2 linked regions of the Prosthecomicrobium sp. N25 genome follow. The protein of the gene in region 2 interacts with the protein of the main gene of each other region in a pairwise test. Links are inferred from orthologs where the notes say so. Each region holds a gene or a part of one and is shown on either strand. Other genes may lie near its edges.

Evidence for each region.
Region 1: the proteins of WBG79_RS15020 (region 2) and dnaE interact in binary tests that used the Escherichia coli proteins (3 or more experiments, as listed by UniProt). The link is inferred for Prosthecomicrobium sp. N25 from one-to-one orthologs.

The regions. Positions count from the first base shown.
Region 1 is NZ_JBBCAT010000001.1:2,742,483-2,747,261, forward strand. What follows is about bases 420-4,385. They hold dnaE (DNA polymerase III subunit alpha), read left to right. Parts: upstream 420-729; coding sequence 730-4,185; downstream 4,186-4,385. Also shown: iolE (myo-inosose-2 dehydratase), read right to left, coding at 4,575-4,779. UniProt on the Escherichia coli protein: DNA polymerase III is a complex, multichain enzyme responsible for most of the replicative synthesis in bacteria. This DNA polymerase also exhibits 3' to 5' exonuclease activity. The alpha chain is the DNA polymerase catalytic subunit.
Region 2 is NZ_JBBCAT010000002.1:49,395-53,187, reverse strand. Bases 451-3,430 are described here. They hold WBG79_RS15020 (DNA polymerase III subunit gamma/tau), read right to left. Parts: upstream 2,939-3,430; coding sequence 962-2,938; downstream 451-961. Other genes in these bases: WBG79_RS15010 (HIT family protein), read left to right, coding at 3,250-3,430; WBG79_RS15025 (YbaB/EbfC family nucleoid-associated protein), read right to left, coding at 599-919; WBG79_RS15030 (hypothetical protein), read left to right, coding at 451-541. Outside these bases: recombination mediator RecR, read right to left, coding at 1-202; more of WBG79_RS15030, read left to right, coding at 356-450; more of WBG79_RS15010, read left to right, coding at 3,431-3,666; nudC (NAD(+) diphosphatase), read left to right, coding at 3,666-3,793. UniProt on the Escherichia coli protein: Part of the beta sliding clamp loading complex, which hydrolyzes ATP to load the beta clamp onto primed DNA to form the DNA replication pre-initiation complex.

The DNA.
Region 1 (4,779 bases), on a different replicon or contig from region 2:
AGCCGCCGGTGCGCGGAGGCGCCGGCGGACCGGCCCTCGGCCCCGCTGTGGAGGACGTGCGGTCGGCCCTCCGGCTCGACGCGTGTCGGCCTCCACACGCCTTCTCACCGCATAGGTGCCTCCACCCTCGGCCTCCGCCTGCGTCCGGTCTGCTGGTGTCCGGTACCGTACCGGTGCCCGAAGCGGGCCTCCCGCTCGCCTCGCCGTCTGGGAAGGCCACCCGTTAACCAAGTCTTGCGACGCCGTCCGGCACAGGCTTGACCACAGGAACAAAACAGGAACATACTCTGATCATCGAACGGCGGCCAACGAAGGAGGCTCCCATGATGATGCTGATGCGGGAAGTTCTGTCGGCGGGTGCGTTGATCAGCTTCATGGCCATGATCGCGATCTGGGCGGACGTCATAGCGCGGGCCGGTTGAGGGTCCGGAACAAAGAGAGAATATCCCGCCCGCAGGTTATCCACAAGCGCCCCGGCGCTTCTCCACAGGGACGGGTCGGCGCGGGTCGGCGCCGGACCCGGCCGAACCGGGGACGACGGCCCGGCCAGCCGCGGGCGGATGCCCCGGGTTATCCACAGGGCGCCGCCAAGGCGTGGTCCGGGAGGCGGCCATTCGGCCGCGTCGCGTTGCCCCCGGACGCCCCGGGGCCGAAACTGCGTCGGGCGGCCGGGCGGGGCGCCGCCGAGTCGCGGCAGGATCGGCAGGGCAGGGAAGGGTCGGAGACGGCATGGCGGCGGTCGGCTTCGTTCATGTCAGGGCCCATTCGGCCTATTCCCTGCTCGAGGGCGCATTGCCGCTCGGCAAGCTGATCGAGCTCGCCAAGGCCGACGCGCAGCCCGCGCTCGGCCTCGCCGACACGGGCAACCTGTTCGGCGCGCTGGAATTCTCCGAGAAGGCCGCCGAGAAGGGCATCCAGCCGATCGTCGGGTGCCAGATCGCGGTCGAGTTCGACGACCGCGCCGGGGAGGCCTCGCGCCGGCCCTCGCTCGTCGCCCGGCGGCCGAGCCTCGTCCTCATTGCCGCCAACGCCGAGGGCTGGGCGAACCTCGTCCGCCTCGTCTCCCGCTCCTTCCTGGGCACCGAGGGGACGGAGGACCCGCATGTCTCCTTTGCCGACCTGGAGGGCCGCACGGCCGGCCTGATCGCCCTGACCGGCGGCCCCGGCGGCCCGGTCGACCGCGCGCTCGTCGACGGCCAGGAGGACCTCGCCCGCGCGCGCCTGGAGCGGCTCGCCGGCCTCTACGGCGACCGGCTCTATGCCGAGATCCAGCGCCACGGCCTCGACGAGGAGCGCTTGGCGGAAGCCGGCCTCCTCGACCTCGCCTACGCGCTCGGCCTGCCGCTCGTCGCCACCAACGAGCCCTACTTCTCCAAGCGCGAGGACTTCGAGGCCCACGACGCCCTGATCGCCATCTCGGAAGGACGCGTTGTCGCCGAGGAGGACCGGCGGCGCCTGACCCCCGAGCACGCGTTCAAGACGCGCGCCGAGATGCAGGCGCTCTTCGCCGACCTGCCCGAGGCGCTCGACAACACGGTCGAGATCGCCCGGCGCTGCTCCTATCGGCCCCTGAAGCGCAAGCCGATCCTGCCCCGCTTCGCCGGCGTCGGCCAGGACGCCGAGGCGGCCGAGAAGGCCGAGGCGCTGGAGCTGCGCGCCCAGGCCGAGGCGGGCCTCGCCGCCCGGCTCGCCGCGCACGGGACCGCGCCGGGCATCAGCGAGGAGACCTACCGCGAGCGTCTCGAATTCGAGCTCACGATCATCGAGCGGATGAAGTTCCCCGGCTACTTCCTGATCGTGTCGGACTTCATCAAGTGGGCCAAGGCGCAGGGCATCCCGGTCGGGCCCGGCCGCGGCTCCGGCGCCGGGTCGCTCGTCGCCTGGTCCCTGACGATCACGGATCTCGACCCCCTGCGCTTCGCGCTCCTCTTCGAGCGCTTCCTCAACCCCGAACGCGTGTCGATGCCCGACTTCGACATCGACTTCTGCCAGGACCGCCGCGACGAGGTGATCCGTTACGTTCAGCAGAAATACGGCCGCGACCAGGTCGCGCAGATCATCACCTTCGGCACCCTCCAGGCGCGCGCGGTGCTGCGCGACGTCGGCCGCGTCCTGCAGATGCCCTATGGCCAGGTGGATCGGCTCGCCAAGCTCGTCCCGCAGAACCCGGCCAATCCCGTGACGCTCGCCCAGGCGGTCAACGACGAGCCGCGCCTCCAGGAGGCGCGCGAGCAGGAGCCCATCGTCGAGAAGCTGCTCGACATCGCCATGAAGCTCGAGGGGCTCTACCGCCACGCCTCGACCCACGCCGCCGGCATCGTCATCGGCGACCGCCGCCTCGACGAGCTGGTGCCGCTCTACCGCGACCCGCGGTCCGACATGCCCGTCACCCAGTTCAACATGAAGTGGGTGGAAAGCGCCGGCCTCGTGAAGTTCGACTTCCTCGGCCTGAAGACCCTGACGGTCCTGCAGACCGCGCTCCAGCTCGTCAGGAAGACGAAGGGCATCGACATCGACCTCTCGTCCATCCCGCTCGACGACGCGCCCACGTACAAGCTCCTGGCCGGCGGCGAGACGGTCGGCGTGTTCCAGCTGGAAAGCCAGGGCATGCGCAAGGCCATCGCCGACATCAAGCCCGACCGTTTCGAGGACATCATCGCCCTCGTCGCGCTCTATCGCCCGGGCCCGATGGCCAACATCCCGGTCTACGGCGCCCGCAAGCAGGGGCTGGAGAAGCCGGACTACATCCACCCGCTGCTCGAGGCGGTCCTGAAGGAGACGCACGGCATCATCGTCTACCAGGAACAGGTGATGCAGATCGCCCAGATCCTCTCGGGCTATTCGCTCGGCGAGGCCGACCTCTTGCGGCGCGCCATGGGCAAGAAAATCAAGGCCGAGATGGACGCCCAGCGCGTCCGCTTCGTCGAGGGCGCGATCCGGCAGGGCCTCTCCAAGGAACAGGCCGACACGATCTTCGACCTCCTCGCCAAGTTCGCCGACTACGGCTTCAACAAGTCCCACGCCGCCGCCTACGCGCTGGTCGCCTATCAGACCGCCTACCTGAAGGCGAACCACCCGGTCGAGTTCCTGGCCGCCTCCATGACGCTCGACATGTCCAACACGGACAAGCTGAACGACTTCCGGCGCGAGGCGATGCGGCTCGGCATCGACGTGCTCGCCCCGGACATCCGCCGCTCCGGCGTCGCCTTCGACGTCGAGGACGGCAAGATCGTCTATGCCCTCGCGGCCGTGAAGGGAGTCGGTGGCCACGCCGTCGAGCATCTGGTGGCGCTCCGCGCCGACCGGCCCTTCCGGGACATCTCCGATTTCGCGAGGCGTTTCGATCCCCGCCAGGTCAACAAGCGCACCCTGGAGAGCCTCGTAGCCGCCGGCGCCTTCGACCGGCTCGATCCCAACCGCGCCAAGCTCGTGGCCGGTCTCGACGTGGTCATGGCCGAGGCCAACCGGGTGAAGACGGCCGATGCCGGTGGCAACCTCGACATGTTCGCCGGCGGCGGCGACGAGAAGCCGCTGCGCCTGCCCGAGACGCAGCCCTGGACGGCGGCCGAGCAACTCCAGCGGGAGTATTCCGCCGTCGGCTTCTACCTCTCCGCCCATCCGCTCGACGAATACCGCTCCACGCTGGAGAAGCTCCGCGTCCAGATGTGGTCGGAGTTCCAGCGCTCGGTGAAGGGCGGCTCCGCCTTCGGCCGCCTCGCCGGCACGGTCACCAGCCGCCAGGAGCGCAAGACCAAGACCGGCAACAAGATGGGCATCGTGCGCATCTCCGACCCGACCGGCCAGTACGAGGCGGTGATCTTCTCCGAGGGCCTCGCCACCTATCGCGACCTGCTGGAACCCGGCCAGTCGGTGGTCATCTACGCCAATGCCGAGGAGCGCGCGGAGGGCGTCAGCGTCCGCATCGACAAGGTCGAGCCGCTCGACGCCATCGCCGGCCGCCTGCAGCAGAACCTGCGCATCTTCCTGCGCGACCCGGGCCCGATCGACTCCATCCACCGCCACCTGCCGCAAGGCGGGGAGGGCGAGGTCTCCTTCATCCTCCTTCTCGGCGAAGGCGGACAGCGCGAAGTCGAGGTCAAGCTGCGCGACCGCTACCGCGTCTCCCCCCAGATCGCCGGCGCCCTCAAGGCCGTCCCCGGCGTGGTCCAGGTGCAGGTCGTCTAGCGCTCCGGGTCGCCCGACTCCGCCCGCCGCAGCGCTGCGGATCGGGGCCCGCGCGGGATCCCGGATCTGCGGCGCGTGCCGCGCCTTGTCCGGGACTGCGGTGGAGAGGATCGGGGACTGAACGGACCCCGACCTCCGGGCCCCGCCTCTCCACCCGCATCCCCGGCCGGAGCGCAGTGGAGGGCCGGGGTCCAGCGCTCTCCGCCGGCCGCAGCGGCCGGCCGGAGCGCAGTGGAGGGCCGGGGTCCAGCGCTCTCCGCCGGCCGCAGCGCTGCGAGATCGGGCCGCGCGCTGGATCCCGGATCGGCGGCGCGTGCCGCGCCTTGTCTGGGAACGCGGTGGGGGGGGCGGGGTTGCGGACGGGGTGGTCTCTGCCCGGCTTGGGCGCGTCAGCTCCTCAGTCCCGCCTCCTTCAGGAAGCGGGTCAGGTTCGCGTAGCCCATGGACACGTAGGTCTTCGGGTTCGCCTTCTCGGGGTCTTGCTCGGCCTCGATGATGACCCAGCCGGAATAGGCGGGCACGGCCTTGAAGACCGACACGTAGTCGACCGTGCCGTCGCCCGGGACCGTGTAGACACCCTCCAGGACGGAGTCG
Region 2 (3,793 bases):
TGTCCATGTTCCCGCAAACCGAGCAGACCCGGACCTTCTCGGCCGCCTCCGTACAGGCGCGCGCGAGCGGCTCGAGGAGGGTCTCCTTCTTCTTGATGAGCTGCAGCGCCGCCCGACGCGCCGAGCGGGGCCCGAGCCCCGGCAGGCGCGCCAGGAGCTGGATCAGGCGCTCGATCTCCGGGCCGGCGATCCGCTTCGTCATCGGGGGTCCTTCGCTATTCCGGGCCAACCATGCGGACGGCTGCAGGCCTTTGCATGTGGGAAGCCGATCCGTTCAATTTTAGCGAATTCCTCAATCGGTCCGGTACCCGGATCTGCACCATTCCCCGGGTCCAGAGAAGAAAGGGGGGAACCCGTGAGAACCGACGCGAGCGGCGGCCAGCAGCGGCCGCATTTGATCGACCTCGGCGGCAAGACACGCCTCGAAACCCAGACGAAGCCGAGGCGGGAGGCCGAGGACCCGAGGAAGCGCGAGGAGGAGGCGGCCGCCAAGGCCGCGGCGCCGGCCGGCATGGGCCGAACGGTCGACAGGACGGCCTGACCGGGCCACCGGGCGACGGCAAGCGGCAAGGCCCTCCGGCCCGTGTCGGCGCGGGCTTCAGAACGGCAGCTTGAACCCGGGCGGCAGGCCGAGCCCGCCGGTGAGCTCCGCCATCTTGGCCTGGATCGCCTGCTCGACCTTGCCGTGCGCGTCCCGGTGCGCCGCGACCACCAGATCCTCCAGGATCTCCGCCTCGTCCGGCTTCATGAGCGACGGGTCGATCTTCACCGACTTCATCTCGCCCTTGCCCGTCACCGTCACGGTGACGAGGCCGGCGCCGGACACTCCGGTGACTTCGATCAGGGCGAGCTCGTCCTGCAGGCCCGACATGCGGCTCTGCATCTCCTTCGCCTGCTTCATCATCTTCAGGAAGTCCATGGGCATCCTCTCCGGGCCGGTTCGTCGGGGGGAGATAGCGGATCAGTCGTCCGGGGACCAGCCCGGATCGTCCGGATCGACCGGCACCGCGAAGGCGTCCGCCGGCAGGTCCTCGCCCTGCGGGTCGCCGAAGGCCGGCACGCCCGCGGCGGCCGCGGCCGCCTCCTCCTCGGGCGAGCGGTTCACCCGCACGTCGACGATCGCCGCTCCCGGGAAGCGCTTCAGCACCGCGGCGACGAGCGGATCCGCCCGCGCATCGCTCACCAGCCGGTTGCGCTGCGCCTCGCGCGTCTCCGCGATGGTCGCCCCGCCCTCCTCGCGCGAGACGATCACCATCCAGCGCAGGCCCGTCCACTCGGTCAGCTTGCGCGACAGGTCCTGCGCCAGGTCCCGCGGCGCCTCGGGGGCGAGGGCGACCTCGAGCCGCCCCGGCTCCATCCGCACCGGCCGGACCTGCCGCTCGACCGCCATCTTGAGCCGGATGTCGCGCTTCTCGGCCGCCAGCGCCGCGATGTCCTCGAGCGTGCCCACATGCCGCTCCGCTCCGCCCGGCGCAGCCGGCGGCACGGGCCTGGGCGCCGCCGCCGGCGCGGGCTCCTCCCACGGCGGGGCGACCGGCTGCGCCTGCGGCTCCGGCTGCCGGGCCTCCTGGGCGCGCCCGACCGCCTCGCCGCCGCCCGCCACCAGCCGCGGCATCGGACGTCCCTCGGGCAGGCCCTGTCCGGCGCGCGCGTCGACCCGGCCGAGCGACGCCGGCCCGGCTCCGCCCCCGCCGCGCGGGCCGCCGCCGTCGCCGCCCGTCGCCGGGCCTGCCGGCGCGGCGTCCTTCAGGAGCCTCAGCGCCTCGTCGGGCGTCGGCAGGTCCGCCGCGTGTGCGAGCCGTACCAGCACCATCTCGGCCGCCGGCAGTGCCTTCGGGGCGCCGCGCACCTCGTCGTAGCCCTTCAGCAGCATCTGCCAGGCCCGCCCCAGGATCCTGACCGACAGACCCTCGGCGAGCGCGGCCCCGCGCGTCCGCTCCGCCTCCGACGCCGCCGCGTCCGCGGCTGCTCCCGGCACGAGCTTCAGCCGCGTGACGAAATGGGTGAACTCGGCGAGGTCGGCGATCACCACCGCGGGGTCGGCGCCGACGTCGTACTGGGCGCGCAGCTCCGTCAGCGCGGCCGCCACGTCGCCGCGCATCAGGTGTTCGAAGAGGTCGATCACCCGGCTACGGTCGGCGAGGCCGAGCATTTCGCGCAGCTGATCCGCCGTGATGCCGCCCTCGCCATGCGCGATCGCCTGGTCGAGCAGCGACAGCGAGTCGCGCACCGATCCTTCCGCGGCCCGCGCCACCAGCCTGAGCGCCTCGTCGTCGATCGTCACCCGCTCGGCGTCCGCGATCCGGCGCAGGTGCCGGACCAGCACGTCCGCCTCGATCCGGCGCAGGTCGAAGCGCTGGCAGCGCGACAGGATCGTCACCGGCACCTTGCGGATCTCGGTCGTCGCGAAGATGAACTTCACGTGCTCGGGCGGCTCCTCCAGCGTCTTCAGCAGGCCGTTGAAGGCCGCCGTCGACAGCATGTGGACCTCGTCGATGATGTAGACCTTCATCCGCGCCGAGACCGGCTTGTAGCGCACCGCCTCGATGATCTCGCGGATGTCGCCGATGCCCGTGTGCGAGGCCGCGTCCATCTCGATGACGTCGACGTGCCGCCCCTCCATGATGGCGCGGCAGTGGACGCCGGGTTCCGGCATGTGGATGGTCGGCCGGTCGACCGTGCCGGGGATCTCGTAGTTGAGCGCGCGGGCGAGGATGCGGGCCGTGGTCGTCTTGCCGACCCCACGCACGCCGGTCAGCATGTAGCCCTGCGCGATGCGGCCCGTCTCGAAGGCGTTGGAGAGGGTACGGACCATCGGCTCCTGGCCGATCAGGTCGTCGAAGCTCTGCGGGCGGTACTTGCGCGCCAGCACCCGGTAGGCGCCGGTCTTCGGCTGCGTCGCGGGGGTCTCGTCAGCGGTCGGGAAGAGGCCGTCCATGCGGGTCCTGGCCCTCGGTCGCCGGGCTCGCCGTCGTGCCGGCCGCGAGGCCCGCCCGGACCGGACAACCTTCCGAAGTGAGAGGTGGGAGGCTGACACGCGACCCGTGCCCGACCCGTTTTGGCTGCTTCCTTCCGGACCTGACCAGGTTGGCGAGTGGCGACGTCCACAGCCAACCTCCCGCGGCCACATATCATGGATCGCGACGCCGGATGCAAGGGTCTCTTGCACGGGTCGCCCGCGGGCGCGCGAAACGCCCGCCGGCGGTCGTCCCCTCTCCCCTTCGGCGGCGCGACGTCGTAGTAAGGACCATGACCGACTTCGTGCTCGACCCCCGCCTCGCCGGCGATTCCGTGCCCATCCTCGAGATGCCGCTCTCGACCGCCCGGCTGTTCGACAACGCCCACTATTGCTGGGTCATGCTCATCCCTCGCCAGGCCGGTCTCGTCGAGATCACCGACCTGTCGCGCCACGACCAGGGCTGGCTCCTGGACGAGATCAACCGCGTCTCGGCCGCGGTCAAGCAGGTCTCCGGCTGCCTCAAGCTCAACGTCGCGGCGATCGGCAACATCGTCCGCCAGCTTCACGTCCACGTGGTCGGTCGCGACGAGGGCGACCCGGCCTGGCCGGGCCCCGTGTGGGGCGGACCGCGCATGCGCTACGAGCCTGCGGCGCTCGCCGCCCGCGCGGAGGCGCTGCGCGCCGCCCTCGCCCGGGGAGCCGCCTGATGCCGCTCGTCTTCCCGCCGAAGGAGGCCTCTGCGGGCGTCGGCTTCGCCGGCAACCGGCTCGACCGCCTCTCCGAGAAGCGGGGCGACGCCGCCTGGTTCCGGGCCCAGCTCGCCGTTCCGGACGC